4 regions of the Streptomyces sp. NPDC003032 genome follow, and region 1 is predicted to be linked to each of the others. Evidence: riboswitches for the same ligand, from Rfam matches in the RefSeq annotation. Region 1 holds a riboswitch; each other region holds the start of a gene.
What was found. A riboswitch is a leader RNA that binds a small molecule or an ion and turns the genes downstream of it on or off. The one in region 1 is predicted to bind cobalamin.
Positions count from the first base shown of each region.

Region 2: linked by a shared signal. The riboswitch ahead of ACWDZ7_RS05775 (ribonucleoside-diphosphate reductase subunit alpha) and the one ahead of cobN (cobaltochelatase subunit CobN) in region 1 are both predicted to bind cobalamin.
Region 3: linked by a shared signal. The riboswitch ahead of metE (5-methyltetrahydropteroyltriglutamate--homocysteine S-methyltransferase) and the one ahead of cobN (cobaltochelatase subunit CobN) in region 1 are both predicted to bind cobalamin.
Region 4: linked by a shared signal. The riboswitch ahead of ACWDZ7_RS03445 (energy-coupling factor ABC transporter permease) and the one ahead of cobN (cobaltochelatase subunit CobN) in region 1 are both predicted to bind cobalamin.

Region 1 covers NZ_JBSFTT010000017.1:61,556-65,297, forward strand. The annotation lists gene cobN (cobaltochelatase subunit CobN) at 1-1,613, opposite strand, end outside; cobalamin riboswitch at 1,654-1,779, opposite strand; gene ACWDZ7_RS23780 (cobalamin biosynthesis protein CobG) at 1,891-3,330, shown strand; gene ACWDZ7_RS23785 (precorrin-8X methylmutase) at 3,342-3,742, shown strand, end outside.
Region 2 covers NZ_JBSFTT010000003.1:261,447-265,188, reverse strand. The annotation lists gene ACWDZ7_RS05775 (ribonucleoside-diphosphate reductase subunit alpha) at 1-1,787, opposite strand, end outside; cobalamin riboswitch at 1,916-2,038, opposite strand; gene ACWDZ7_RS05770 (GNAT family N-acetyltransferase) at 2,150-2,644, opposite strand; gene mctP (monocarboxylate uptake permease MctP) at 2,720-3,742, opposite strand, start outside.
Region 3 covers NZ_JBSFTT010000008.1:222,238-225,979, reverse strand. The annotation lists gene metE (5-methyltetrahydropteroyltriglutamate--homocysteine S-methyltransferase) at 1-2,102, opposite strand, end outside; cobalamin riboswitch at 2,270-2,502, opposite strand; gene ACWDZ7_RS14285 (gamma-glutamyltransferase family protein) at 2,991-3,742, shown strand, end outside.
Region 4 covers NZ_JBSFTT010000002.1:198,885-202,626, reverse strand. The annotation lists gene cbiQ (cobalt ECF transporter T component CbiQ) at 1-709, opposite strand, end outside; gene ACWDZ7_RS03450 (energy-coupling factor ABC transporter substrate-binding protein) at 716-1,114, opposite strand; gene ACWDZ7_RS03445 (energy-coupling factor ABC transporter permease) at 1,114-1,818, opposite strand; cobalamin riboswitch at 1,849-2,032, opposite strand; gene ACWDZ7_RS03440 (hypothetical protein) at 2,174-2,941, opposite strand; gene ACWDZ7_RS03435 (hypothetical protein) at 3,181-3,742, opposite strand, start outside.

The sequences.
Region 1 (3,742 bases):
TTGCCGGGCAGCCACTCCAGGTTGCCGTGCTTGCCGAGGTGGACCATCGCGTCGGCGCCGAACCCGCCGTCGTCGGCGGACGCGGCGATCCAGCGGTACGCCGCCAAGTAGTGGTGCGACGGCGGCAGATCGGGGTCGTGGTAGATCGCGATGGGGTTCTCGCCGAAGCCGCGCGGCGGCTGGATGAGGATGAGCAGGTTCCCGCGCCGCAGCGCCGCGAGCACGATGTCGCCCTCGGGGTCACCCCCCTGGCCCACGCGCGAGCGGTCCAGGAACATCTCGCCGGGCGGCGGCCCCCAGTGCCGCTCGACCGAGTCGCGCAGCTCCCGCGGCAGCGTCGCGTACCAGCGCTTGTAGGCGGCGGCCGGGATGCGGACGGGATTGGCGGCCAGCTGCTCCTCTGTGAGCCACTCCTGGTCGTGTCCGCCCGCGTCGATCAGCGCGCGGATGAGTTCGTCGCCGTCACCGGAGACGAGCCCCGGAATGTCTTCCGTGGGCCCGAAGTCGTAGCCCTCCCCGATGAGCCTGCGCAGCAGCGCGACGGCGGACGCGGGGGTGTCCAGGCCCACGGCGTTGCCGATCCGCGAGTGCTTGGTCGGGTACGCGGAGAGCACCAGCGCGAGGCGCTTGTCGGCGGCCGGGATGTGCCTCAGACGTGCGTGGCGTACGGCGATCCCGGCGACCCGGGCCGCGCGCTCGGCGTCCGCGACGTACGCGGGGAGCCCGTCCTCGTCGATCTCCTTGAACGAGAACGGCACGGTGATGAGCCGGCCGTCGAACTCCGGCACCGCGATCTGGCTCGCGGCGTCCAGCGGCGAGACGCCCTCGTCGTTCTCCTCCCAGGCCGAACGCGACCCGGTCAGGCAGAGCGCCTGGAGGATCGGCACGTCGAGGCCGGTCAGCGCGCCCGCGTCCCACGACTCGTCGTCGCCGCCCGCGGAGGCCTCGGCGGGCTTGGTGCCACCGGCGGCGAGGACGGTGGTGACGATGGCGTCGGCGGCGCGCAGCTCGTCGATCAGCTCCGGCTCGGGGGCGCGCAGCGAGGCCACGTACAGCGGCATCGGGCGGGCGCCCGCGTCCTCGATGGCGCCGCACAGGGCGTCCACGAAGGCGGTGTTGCCGCTCATGTGGTGGGCGCGGTAGTAGAGCACCGCGATGGTCGGGCCCTCGACCGCGCGAGCGGTGCGCTCCAGCGGACCCCAGGACGGGGCGGGCGCCGGCGGGTCGAAGCCGTGGCCGGTGAGGAGCACGGTGTCGGAGAGGAAGCGGGCGAGCTGCTCCAGGTTCGCGGGGCCGCCGTGCGCGAGATAGGCGTGCGCCTCGGCGGCGATGCCGATCGGCACGGTCGAGGAGGCCATGAGCTGGGCGTCGGGCGCCTGTTCACCGGTGAGTACGACCACCGGCAGGCCGCTGGCGGTGAGCTGGTCCAGGCCGTCCTGCCAGGCGCGGACGCCGCCGAGGAGGCGTACGACGACGAGGTCGGCGCCGTCGAGGAGTGAGGGCAGCTCGGTGAGGTCCAGGCGGGAGGGGTTGGCGAACCGGTAGTCGACCGGACCCCCCGCCGCGCGGGCGCTGAGCAGATCGGTGTCGGAGGTCGACAGCAGCAGAAGCATGCGGGCGCAGGCCTTCCTCGGGGTGTCCGCGCCCCGGGTGGTCGTATGGACGGCAGGAGTTCCTGGCTCACCCCACGTCGGTGGGGCTCACAGTGGCGGGACCGCGCCGGATTCGCACCGGCCTTCCTCCCCAGGGTCCTGGTGGACCCACGCCGTCGCTGGCGTCGGCGGACCTGGCGGCCCGCCGCCTGCATAGTAAGTCCTGCCCACCTCCGGTGGGGCGGCCGCCTGCCGGGATGGCCCGCCTCGGGAGGCGACCCGCCGGATCGGCGTGGGTATGCTCGCCGCCATGCCGCCCATCCGAGCAACTCCCACAAAACAGGGCGAACCCCCCATACGTGGCCGGATGCGCGACCGGGGTGACGCCTGCCCCGGAGCCCTCCGCCTGCACCGCGCCGACGACGGCGCGCTGGCCCGACTCCGCGTACCCGCAGGCGTTTTGACCCCCCGCCAGGCGGCGGCGCTGGCCGACGCGGCGGAGCGCTTCGCGGACGGGAATCTCAGCGTCACCTCACGCGGCAACGTCGAGCTGCGCGGCCTCGGCGACGACTGCGGCGGGGCGCTCGCCGCGCTGCTCCGGGACGCGGGCCTGCTGCCCTCCGCACGCCATGAACGCGTCCGGAACGTGGTGGCCTCCCCGCTGGCAGGACTCGACCGACTCGGCCACGCCGACGTGCAGTTGTGGGCCCGTGAGCTGGACCGGCTCCTGTGCGCCGAGGAGTGGACGACAGCACTTTCCGGCCGCTTCCTGTTCATCCTGGACGACGGGCGCGGGGACGTGGCCGGGCTCGGCGGCGATGTGACCTTGATCGCAGAATCGGGCGGCACGGTGCTGGTGCGCGTCGGGGACGGTGCCCAGCGGCTGCGGGGCCCCGACGCCCCGCGCGCCGCCCTCGCCGCGGCCGGCGCCTTCCTCACCGCGGCCCACGAGGCGGGCAACGGCGCCTGGCGGGTGAGGGAACTGCCCGAGGGGCGGAGCGTGGACTTGGCGGGAGCGCTCGCCAGGGCGGGCGTGCGGGCTGTGCCCGCGCCCCCGGACGCCGCGGAGGCCGTGCTCGCGGCGCCGGGTGCCGTTCAGGCCGCGCCGGATGCCGTGGCGGTCGCGGACGGCTCTCCGGGTGCCTCGCCGAGTGACCCCGCTTCGATCGACGGTTCGGCGGCCCCGCCCGCCTCCGTGTCGCTCGCGCGCAGCGCCCCGCCCGCCCCCGGCGTCGTCGGGCGCGCCGTCGTGGTGAGCGCCCCCCTCGGTCGGGTGAGCGCCGCGCAGTGGCGTGCGCTGCTCCCCGCGCCCGGCGGGGAGATCCGGGTGACCCCCTGGCGCGGCTTCGTCATCCCGGGCTTCGCCGACGAGGCGGCGGCGCGTGAACGTCTGCGCGCGCTGGCCGACGTCGGCTACCTCACCGACCCCGCATCGCCCTGGCTCGGCGTCGGCGCCTGCGCCGGGCGGCCCGGCTGCGGCAAGTCCCTCGCCGACGTCCGCGCCGACGCCGTCCCCGGCGCCGGGGGCCTGCCCGTCCACTGGTCCGGCTGCGAGCGGCGGTGCGGGCATCCGCGCGGCGACTGGGTGGACGTACTCGCCACCGGGGAGGGCCGGTACGAGGTGACGGTGCGCACGGGCGACACGGCGGCGCCCGTGCGCGGCACCACCTTGATCGAGACGGTGACTACAGCACGTACGACGACATCCGTAATCACGACAACAACGGCCACGAGATGAGCGAGAGCACAGTGTTCGACTACGAGAAGGACGGCGCGGCGATCTACCGCGAGTCCTTTGCCACCATCCGCGCGGAGGCGGACCTCGCCGGTCTGCCCGCCGACGTCAGCCAGGTCGCGGTGCGGATGATCCACGCCTGCGGGATGGTCGACCTCGTCCGCGACCTCGCCTTCAGCCCGCGCCTGGTGGCCGACGCCCGCAAGGCGCTGCGCGACGGCGCGCCGATCCTCTGCGACGCGAACATGGTCGCCAGCGGCGTCACGCGCAAGCGGCTCCCCGCCGGCAACGACGTGATCTGCACCCTCGCCGACCCGTCCGTCCCGGACCTCGCGGCGAAGCTCGGCACCACCCGCAGCGCCGCCGCCATGGAGCTGTGGCGCGACCGCCTGGAAGGCTCCGTCGTCGCCATCGG
Region 2 (3,742 bases), on a different contig from region 1:
CCGTAGTGGTCCGGGTGCAGGACGCCGCGCGCGGTGCGGGTCTTCTCCCAGGCCGGGAGCGGCCCGTTCCGCTCGGCGAGGTCCGCGGAGGCCTCGTACGCGGCGAGCATGATCCGCTCGGCGATACGGGTGGACAGGGCGCGCGCCTCGGGGGAGTCGAAGGGCAGCCTCAGCTGGAAGAAGACGTCCTGGAGGCCCATCGCGCCGAGGCCCACCGGGCGCCACTTGGCGTTGGAGCGCCCGGCCTGCTCGGTCGGGTAGAAGTTGATGTCGACGACGCGGTCGAGGAAGGTGACGGCGGTACGGACGGTCTCGTCGAGCCGCTCCCAGTCGATGTCACCGGCGGCGGCGTCCACGAACGCGCCGAGGTTGACCGAGCCGAGGTTGCAGACGGCCGTCTCGCCGTCGTCCGTGACCTCCAGGATCTCCGTGCAGAGGTTGGAGGAGTGCACGGTGTGGCCGGGTTCCGCCGTCTGGTTGGCGGTGCGGTTGGCGGCGTCCTTGAACGTCATCCAGCCGTTGCCGGTCTGCGCGAGGGTGCGCATCATGCGGCCGTACAGCTCCCGGGCCGGGATGGTCTTCTTCGCGAGCCCGGCGGCCTCCGCCCCGCGGTAGGCGGCGTCGAACTCCTTGCCCCACAGGTCGACGAGGTCGGGCACGTCGGCCGGGGAGAACAGCGACCAGTCCTGGTCGGCGGCGACCCGGCGCATGAACTCGTCCGGGATCCAGTGCGCGAGGTTGAGGTTGTGCGTGCGGCGCGCGTCCTCACCGGTGTTGTCGCGCAGCTCCAGGAACTCCTCGATGTCGGAGTGCCAGGTCTCCAGGTAGACCGCGGCCGCGCCCTTGCGCCGGCCGCCCTGGTTCACGGCGGCGACCGAGGCGTCCAGGGTCTTCAGGAACGGCACGATGCCGTTGGAGTGCCCGTTCGTGCCACGGATCAGCGAGCCACGGGAACGGATGCGGGAGTACGAGAGTCCGATGCCGCCCGCGTGCTTGGAGAGCCGCGCGACCTGGTGGTAGCGGTCGTAGATCGAGTCCAGCTCGTCCAGCGGGGAGTCGAGGAGGTAGCAGGAGGACATCTGCGGGTGGCGGGTGCCGGAGTTGAAGAGCGTCGGCGACGACGGCAGGTAGTCCAGGCGGCTCATCAGGCGGTACAGCGCCGCGACCTCGTCCAGGGCGCGCTCGCCGCCGTCCTCCGCGAGACCGCTCGCGACGCGCAGCATGAAGTGCTGCGGGGTCTCGATGACCTGCCGGGTGATCGGGTGGCGCAGCAGATAGCGGCTGTGCAGGGTGCGCAGGCCGAAGTAGCCGAAGCGGAAGTCGGCGCCGTCGGCGAGCGCGGCGTCCACCAGCGCGTCGAGCCGGGCCGCGTGCTCCGTCACGAAGGACGCCGTACGGTCGGCGATCAGGCCCTCGCGGTGGCCGACCGCGATGGAGTCGGTGAAGGAGCGCACGCCCTGCGTCGCCGCCTCCTCGCGGATGCCGATCGACAGGAGCCGGGCCGCCAGCTTCGAGTACGCCGGGTCCTCGGAGATGAGCCCCGCGGCCGCCTCGGTCGCCAGTTCCCGCAGCTCCGCGGTGATCTCGGAGGCGGCCTTCGCGGACCGGCCCCGCAGCGCGGCGGCGGCGACCCGGCCGGGGTCGGCGTCGGGAAGGTCGGCGGTGAGGTCGGTCAGGGTGCGCAGCAGCGCGGCCCCTGGTCCGTCGGTTCCCTCGGCACCCTGGGTGGTCGGCATCGGCGTCGGCGTCGACGGCGCTGACGCGGGTTCGGCAGGCGCGATGGTCACGTGGGGCACTCCCTCGCTCGGCTCTGGGCCAGGGGAGGGGAGGGCACACGGGCGCACCCGGACAGGGCGGCGTACCGCGTCCACCGGCCCACTCCACGAGGCCCGGACGGTCGGCACCCGGGCCGGACGGCACGGGTGCGCTGTCGGCAGGTCCTCGGACTCCGCGTACGCCGAATGCGTACACATGCACCGTTGCGGGACAGTTCCGGACTTGCACCGGATTCCCCTGCGGCGACAGCGAGCACGAGCATACATCTTGTGCCGGGTCCCTGAAGCAGGCCCACATCTTGTGTCGGCTCGCAGGGGCGGTGCAGGAGGGGCCGTTGCTTGGAGGGGGCCTGGAAGGGGCCTGGAGGGGGCGCCTAGAGCTTCAGCTCGTACGTCAGCAGCGGCACCGTCTCGATCGGCCTCCAGTCGCGCTCGGGCGTCCGTACGAAGCCGAGGCGCTCGTACAGCCGGTGGGCGGCGTGCATCGACGTCTGCGTGGACAGGACGAGCCCGGTGCGGCCCGCGTCCTTGGCGCGCCGCACGCACTCCCGTACGAGCGACTCGCCGGCGCCCCGGCCGCGCGCCTCGGGGGAGACGGCCAGCATCCGTATCTCGGCCTGGTTCTCGCGCGCGATGTCCGCCATCGGCCCGCCGGACGGGACGTAGGTGACGCAGCCGAGTGTCTTCGCGTCATCGACGGCCACCAGGATGTCGGCGTCGGCCGCGCGCGCCGCCACGTCGCGCAGTACCGCGAGATAGGGGTCCTCGGTCCCGAAGTCCAGGTGCCCGCCGTCGAGATAGGCCTGCGCGGTGAGGGCGCCGAGCGCCTCGTACTCCTCGGGGTGTGCGTGTCTGATCGTGATGTCCATGCCGCGCAGTGTGCAACACGGGTACGACAGAGGGCCGCCGGTTTTCCGGCGGCCCTCGTCGTGACGGGGAGAGGCTCAGTGCCCGGCGCCCGCCGTAGCCTTCGGCAGTTCCTGGACGACTCCGGGGTCGCCCGCGTCCGCGGTGTAGTCCTCGGGGGAGGTCTCGTCGATGCCGTCCGGGGCCTTCAGCGCCTTCAGGACGAAGGTGAGGACCACGGTGACGACGACGTTCAGGACGAACGCGGTGAGGCCGATGTAGCCGATCTCGCCGATGCCCGGGATCGTGTCGGAGGAGCCGCCGAAGTGCTTCTGCGTCGGCGAGGCGACGCCGTACGCGGCCAGGGTGCCGTAGACCATGCCGACCGCCCAGCCCGCGAGCAGCGCCCAGCGGTGGAACCAGCGCGTGAACAGGCCGCCGACCAGCGCGGGCATCGTCTGGAGGATCCAGATGCCGCCGAGCAGCTGGAAGTTGATCGCGACGGTCTTGTCCATGGTGAGGACGAAGGCGAGCGCGCCGACCTTCACCATGAGCGAGACCAGCTTGGAGACCTTGGTCTCCTGCGCGGGCGTCGCGTCGGGCTTGATGAAGTCCTTGTAGATGTTCCGGGTGAAGAGGTTCGCGGCCGCGATCGACATGATGGCCGCGGGGACCAGCGCGCCGATGCCGATGGCCGCGAAGGCCACGCCCGTGAACCAGTCCGGGAACATGGTCTCGAAGAGCTGCGGGATCGCCAACTGGCCGTTGTCCACCTTGATCCCGGCCGCGATCGCCATGAAGCCGAGCAGCGCGAGCAGGCCGAGCATCAGCGAGTACAGCGGCAGGATGGTGGTGTTGCGGCGGATCACGTCGCGGCTCTTGGAGGAGAGGGTCGCCGTGATCGAGTGCGGGTACATGAAGAGCGCGAGCGCCGAGCCGAGCGCGAGCGTCGCGTACGTCCACTGCCCGGCCTCGGCGGGCGCGAGGGCGCCGCGCGGCTTGTCGGTCGCCGGGTTGGTCTGCGCGAAGGCGTCACCGGCCTTGGCGAAGATCTCGTCGAAGCCGCCGAGCTTGATCGGTATGTAGATGATCGCGACGACGATGACGAGATAGATCAGGCC
Region 3 (3,742 bases), on a different contig from region 1:
GCCTCCCGGGAGTAGCCGTGGGCGGCCAGTTCCCGGGCGACCTGCATGTGGGAGCGGGCGGCCTCCAGGCTGATGACGTCGGCGTCGAGGTCATCGATGGCCTGCACGACGTCGCCGAACTCCGCGTAGCACATGTGGGTGTGGATCTGAGTGTCCGGGCGCACCCCGCTCGTGGTGAGCCGGAACGCCTCGGTCGCCCAGGCCAGATAGTCCGGGCGGTCGGCGGCACGCAGCGGCAGTGTCTCGCGCAGCGCGGGCTCGTCCACCTGGATCACCGAAGTCCCTGCCGCCTCCAAGTCGTTCACCTCGTCGCGTAGGGCGAGGGCGACCTGGCGGGCGGTGTCGGCCAGAGGCTGGTCGTCGCGGACGAAGGACCAGGCGAGCATGGTGACCGGGCCGGTGAGCATGCCTTTGACCGGCCGGTCGGTGAGGGACTGGGCGTATGTCGTCCAGCGCACGGTCATCGGTTCAGGACGGGTGATGTCGCCGGCGAGGATCGGCGGGCGGACGTAACGGGTGCCGTAGGACTGGACCCAGCCGTGGCGGGTGGCGAGGTAGCCGGTGAGCTGCTCGGCGAAGTACTGCACCATGTCGTTGCGTTCGGCTTCGCCGTGCACGAGGACGTCAAGGCCCGTCTTCTCCTGGAAGGAGATCACCTCCTGGATCTCGGCCTTGATGCGCTGTTCGTAGCCGGCCGTGTCGATCCGGCCCGCATGCCGGTCGGCGCGGGCGGTGCGCAGTTCGTTCGTCTGCGGGAAGGAGCCGATGGTGGTGGTCGGCAGCAGGGGCAGGCCGAGGTGAGCGCGCTGGGCGGCGGCCCGTTCGCCGTAGGACTGGGAGCGTCGGGCGTCGGCGTCGGTCACCGTGCTCATGCGGGCGCGGATGGCAGGGTCGCGGGCGATGGGGGAGCTCGCGCGGGAGGCGAGGTCGGCGCGGTTCGCGGCCAGTTCGGCGGCGATCGCGTCCGTCCCCCGGGCAAGGCCGCGGGCCAGGGTGACGATCTCGGCCGTCTTCTGGCGGGCGAAGGCGAGCCAGCGCAGAATCTGCGGCTCGATGTCCCGCTCGGCCGAGGCGTCCAGCGGCACATGGAGGAGGGAGCAGGAAGCGGCCACATCGACCTGCCCCGCCAAGCCGAGCAGGGTGCCGAGGGTGGCGAGTGACGCCGACAGATCGTTGGCCCAGATGTTGCGGCCGTTGACAACGCCGGCCACCAGACGCTTGCCAGGCAGCCCGCCCACCGCGGCCAGCGCGTCCAGGTTGGCGGCGGCGGCCTCGGTGAAGTCCAGGGCGAGGCCGTCGACCGGTGCCTTGGCCAGCACCGGCAAGGCGTCGCCGAGTCGGTCGAAGTAGGAGGCGACCAGCAGCTTCGGCCGGTCGGTCAAGGCGCCGAGGTCACGGTAGGCGCGCGCGGCGGCGTTCAGTTCGGCCGGGGCGCGATCCTGGACCAGAGCGGGCTCGTCGAGCTGTACCCACTCCGCGCCGGCCGCGCGCAGGTCGGCGAGGACCTCGGCGTACACAGGCAGCAGCCGGTCGAGGAGGGTGAGCGGAACGAAGTCGGCAGCCACCCCGGGCGCGGGCTTCGCGAGCAGCAGGTAGGTGACCGGGCCGACCAGGACGGGCCGGGCAGTGAGACCCACTGCCAGGGCTTCCTTCAGCTCGGCGACCTGCTTGCCCGAGTCGGCCGTGAACACCGTGTCCGGGCCCAGCTCTGGGACCAGGTAGTGGTAGTTGGTGTCGAACCACTTGGTCATCTCCAGCGGCGCCACGTCCTGTGTGCCGCGCGCCATGGCGAAGTAGCCGTCCAGGGCGTCGGCTTGGACGGCGGCCCGGTGGCGGGCGGGGATCGCGCCGACCATGACGGTGGTGTCCAGAACATGGTCGTAGTACGAGAAGTCGCCGGTCGGAGCCTCGTGGATGCCGGCCTCGGCCAGCTCCTGCCAGTTGGTGCGGCGCAGTTCGGCGGCTGTGGCGCGGAGGGTGTCGGCGGTGATGCGGCCCTTCCAGTAGCCCTCGATCGCCTTCTTCAGTTCCCGGTTTCCGCCCTGGCGGGGGTAGCCGTACACGGTGGCCCGTGCTGCCGCGGCTGCAGGCTTGGTGGTCACGGAGATCTCCTTCGCGAGATGAATCCCTGAGATCCCGGCGACGGGACGAGAGCGCGAAGGGTGACGCACCGGACGGAGACCGACTGCGCGCGCGTACGGCGCGGTCGTCCGCCCGGTATGTACGCCGACCCGCCCACGAGGTCACCGGAATATCCGTGTGCGAATGCTTCGCGCACGGGCAACGGGCAGGTCTTCGGACTCACGGGCATGTCCCGTCGTACGAAACCGTCGTACGACACTCCTACTGGCCGTCGCTTCCCAGACCCTGTTCACCGGGTCCAGTGCGTATGACGGCGGTCGTTCCCGCTCACCGCTGCGGGGCAGTCCCGGATTCCCACCGGGTTCCCTCTTACGACGCCCCGCCTGGCGGACGGGGCGAACCAGCTGCGCGGGCCAGCCTACGGGGTGGCTCGCGGGAGGCAGCGCTACGTCCATTATCCGGATAGTGAGCCGGGGCACCCGAGGCCGGGGACGCCACGGGGCGGGAAGCGCCGCACTCTCGCTTCCCGCACTCCCCCTGTGACGCCGTCCAGGCCCCTTACCCGGTTGGCGGTGCGGGCTCCTCAGCCCGCGTCGCACCAGGCCCTGAGCCCTGGTCGTAGAGGACGTTGACCACCGGCGCGGGGTCGAAGGGGGCGAAACCGCGGCAATGGCAAGCAGCCCCGAAGGACGGGTTCCATGTGCTGAGGCACACGTACGCATCCCTCGTACTGGAGGCAGGAGAGTCGGTCGTAACCCTCGCAAATGGCTGGGCGGGGGCGATCGATAGCCTACTGGGGGAGCGGACCGGGGAGAGCTCCGGCCCGGACTCCCCAGATTCTCCCCAAGACCGATCCTGAGCGCCCATCGGTTTGGCCGATACGCGGAAACATCGAGGTCAGAGCCCGTATGTTCACCACCCGCCCCACGCTCCAGGGCACCTTCGGCATGGTGTCGTCCACCCACTGGCTCGCCTCCCAGTCCGCGATGGCCGTACTGGAGGACGGAGGCAACGCCTTCGACGCCGCGGTCGCCGCGGGGTTCGTCCTGCACGTGGTCGAGCCCCATCTCAACGGGCCCGCCGGTGAGGTCCCGATCATCCTCGCCCCCGCGGGCGGCGACGTGCGCGTGCTCTGCGGCCAGGGGCCCGCGCCCGCCGGTGCCACCGTGGCCCACTACCGTTCCCTCGGGCTCGAACTGGTGCCCGGCACCGGCCCGCTCGCCGCCGCCGTGCCCGGCGCCTTCGACGCGTGGATGCTGCTGCTGCGGGACCACGGCACGAAGTCGCTCGCCGACGTCCTCAAGTACGCCATCGGGTACGCGGAGGACGGGCACGCGCCCGTCGAGCGCGTCGGTGAGACCGTGGAGACGGTCCGGGAACTCTTCGAGAAGGAGTGGCCGTCGTCCGCCGACGTCTATCTCCGTGGAGGCCCTGCCGGAGGTGAACCGCCCCGCACCGGTGAGCTGTTCCGCAATCCGGCGCTTGCGGCGACGTGGAGGCGGCTCATAGCGGAGGCAGAGGCAGGGGCGGGAGTGGAGGGTTCTGCGCGGGCGGGGTCACGGGCCGCTGTGATCGATGCCGCGCGCGAGGTGTGGCGTGCCGGCTTCATAGCCGAGGCGCTCGTGCGGCAGGCCGGGCGGCCCACCATGGACACGAGCGG
Region 4 (3,742 bases), on a different contig from region 1:
GGGCCACGAGAAGGACCACGCTCGCGGCCACGAAGCGCCGTGAGATCCGGGCTTCGGGCACGAGCACCCGCAGGGTGCCGTCGTAGCCGCGTCCGGCGAGCCCGGCCTGCAGACGGCTCGCCCGGTCGAAGGCCCGTACGAACGCCGTGGCGCCGAGACCGCCGAGGGAGCGCCAGGCGGCGGCCCGGGTGGTGTGGCCGAGCCGAGCGGCCTGCGCCTGCCGGATCCGGCTCATGGAGTCCAGGAGGAGGAAACTCATCCGGTACGTCACGAGCGCCACGTCCACGACCGGCGCGGGCACCCCGGCCTTCACCAGGCGCGGCAGCAGGTCCGACATCGGCGTGGTGAAGGCGAAGAGGAGCACCCCCAGCGAGGCCGCCGAGGTCCGCAGCAGCAGACCGCCCGCACGCGCCGGACCACTGTCGGCGAGCGTGACGAACCCGTCGGGCCCGCCGACCTGGACGAGCAGGGTCAGGGCGCCGGTGACGCAGAAGCCGAGCGGTACGCGGTAGGCGCGCCACAGCTTGCGGGGCGGCACGCCCGCCGCGCCGAGCAGCACCGCGAGCGCGGCGATCAGTACGAGGGCGGCGCCCGGCCAGGGTGGCAGGGAGATGGCGAGGACGGTGAGGCCGAGCCCGAGTACGGCCTTGTCGACGGGGTGGCGGCGGCGCCAGCGACTGCTGTGCGCCGCCGCGTCGATGGGCAGCACGCCGGGTCAGACCTGCCCGGCCTCGGGCCGCGTGCCCTGCGCGTCGGCACGCTGCTCCGCGCGGGTCTCCGGCTCCGCGTGGGCGGCGTCGTCATGGGCTCGCGCTTGTGCCGCGCCTTGGCGGCGTCCCTTGCGCAGCCCGAAGTAGTACGCGAGGACGCCCGCGCCGAGGGCCGCCTGCAAGGCGAAGAGCGCCGATTCGACCTCCCCGGACGGGGGTTCGTACAGCGGGGAGAACCAGGGCTTGTAGTCCGGCTCGATCTCGGTGATCGCCGACTCGGCCTGGGCGTCGGCGCCGGTGAACGGCTCTTCCTTGTGGTCGCCGAGGCCGAGCGCCAGGGGCAGCACCGCGAGTGCGGCCACGATGACGAGCAGCAGGGTGTTGATCTTCGCGTTCCGGCTCATCAGGCGCTGGCCCTCGTCTCGGTCTCCGTGCCCGCCTTCTTGCCCCGCAGCAGTACGCCGAGCCGCGTGAGCTCGCCCTTGCTGGACTGCACGAGCAGCCGCATCACCACGACGGTGAGCAGTCCCTCGCTGACCGCCAGAGGGATCTGCGTGACGGCGAAGATGCCGCCGAACTTGCCAAGCGCGCCGATGAACCCGCTGCTCGGATCGGGGAACGCCAGCGCCAGCTGGACGCTGGTGACGCAGTACGTGGAGAGGTCCGCGACGAAGGCCCCGAAGAACACGGCGACCATGAGCGGCACGTCGTACCGCTTGAGGAGCCGGTAGACGGCGTAGCCGGCCCAGGGCCCGACGATCGCCATGGAGAACACGTTGGCGCCGAGCGTGGTGAGCCCGCCGTGGGCGAGCAGCAGGGCCTGGAAGAGCAGCGTGATGGTGCCGAGCACCGCCATGATCGGCGGCCGGAACAGGATGGCGCCGAGCCCGGTTCCCGTCGGGTGCGAGCAACTGCCCGTCACGGAGGGGATCTTCAAGGCGGAAAGAACAAAAGTGAAGGCTCCGGACGCGCCGAGGAGCAGCGTGCTCTCCGGGTGTTCCTTGACTTCACGGGTCAGGGAGCGGACTCCGTGGACGACGAACGGCGCGGACGCTACGCCCCAGGCGATCGCGTGCGCCGGTGGGAGGAAACCCTCGGCTATGTGCATGGTTCAGCAGACCCTCTCCAGCACCTCGTGGATGGACAACGCGCCTTGGCCGGTCTCCTGGCTGACGGGTCGTACCGACCGGACTCCGCCTTCCCGGGTGCATGCGCACCCAGTGGCTGCCGCGAGGGCTGGAGCCGGACTTCCCGATCACAGTGGCGAGGGCCGCACCGGCATCACACCGGATTTCCCGTTCACCAAGGCGTGGTGACAGTAATCTGCGACCGATCGAACTGACAACCTGCACGTGGAGTGCCGTAGAGGTGCGTACGGGGCGCGCCTGGGTCGCGTACGCCTGCGTCGCGTACGCCGGCCGCGCGTACGCCTGGACCTTCGGTCGCGGCAACGGCCGGCCGGGCTACCCCCGGCACTCCCGTTCCCGGCGGCCGGGTCCGCTGAGCAGGTCGACGCGCTGGCCCTCGCCCTCCTTGAGGACGTAGAGGGTGCCGTCGCCGGGCGTCCAGTCGCGGGGGACGAGGAAGACGCGGTCTCCGGAGACGTGGAACAGGCGCAGCCCGGCGTACTCGTACGCGTACTTGCTGCCCTTCTCCGTGACACGGCGGAAGCAGCTGCCGCCGCCGCGGATCATCAGGTCCTTCTCACTGAGGACGGCGACGGCGGGGAAGTCGCTGCGGACGGTGCGTTCCGTCAGCTCCGCCCGGCCCCGGCCCGCGATCTGCGCGTAGGCCGACACGGCCCAGAACAGCGACAGGACGCAGACGAAGAGGGTGAGCCCCCACAGCCGCAGGTCGCGGCGTTCGCGGGTGCGGGCGTACGCGTTGAGCGCGAAGCCGCCGATCGCGGTGAGCGGCAGCAGCAGGTCGAACAGCCATGGGCTGAGCGGATACAGCGGTACGAGGATGAGTGGCACCGTCCAGCTGAACCGCAGCACGCGCACGGCGCGGGCGAGCCGTTCCGGTTCGCTCACCGCCCAGCGGTGCAGCCCGAGCGCGCCGAGGGCGGCGCCGGCCGCGAGCCAGGCCGGAACGTACAGTGCGCCGACGCTCCGCAGTAGATAGTCGCTGGTGGAGAGGTGGAAGACGGTGTCGCGCAGCCCGAGGGCCCTGGTCTCGGCGTCGGTGCTCGCCCAGCCGAAGTAGAAGAGGACGGCGGTGAGGAGCGTCACGAGAGAACCGACGGCTCCGATGATCTCGACCCAGCCGACGTGGGCGCCGGGGGCGGCGGTGGTGCCGGGCGTGCCGGGCGTGCCGGGCGTGGGAGGGGATGAGGGCTGTGGTGGGGGTGGTGGATCAGGGCTGGGCGCGGGGGCGGGTCGCGGGGCGAGGCCGGGGTCTGGGCTCCCGGGTACGGGTTCCCCGGAGTCTGGGTCCGGGGCAGGGAGCCGTTGTGGGGGTGGGGGGCCGCTCATCGGGAGGTCGCGTTGGACGTCATGGATGCCATGAACGGGAGGGACGGGAGGGACGGGACGGACAGGAGCGACGGGACGGGTGATGACCCGGGGGACGACGTGCGGCCGGATATCGAGGGGCTCGGGCCCGACGGGCCGGGCGGGGGCGAGGGGGCGATGCCGGTCCAGTCGATGGTGAACGCCGCCTCCTTGACGAGCCGGGCCCCGCTTCTCGTCACCAGCGTCACGTCGACCGACGTCGGGCGGCGTCCGCCGAAGCCGTCCCCGCCCGGCAGGTCGACGGCGAATCCCGCGTCCTTGCAGCACTTGCTGGGGTCCTCCGGGTCGCCGATGGGCTCCAGGACGACCGGTTCCGTCAGCTCCGCCGCGCGCAGTTCCACGGTGGCCGGCGAGTCGGGCCAGGTTCCGTGGAGGCTGATCGTCCCGCCGGGCTCTACGCGGCCGTCCGTGACGGCGAGGTGGCTCTCACAGGCCCTGCTACCCGACGGGGCGGCACGCAGCGCCACGCGTTCGCGGGGATGCTGTCGGTAGTACGCGACGAAGCGTCGCAGGACGCCG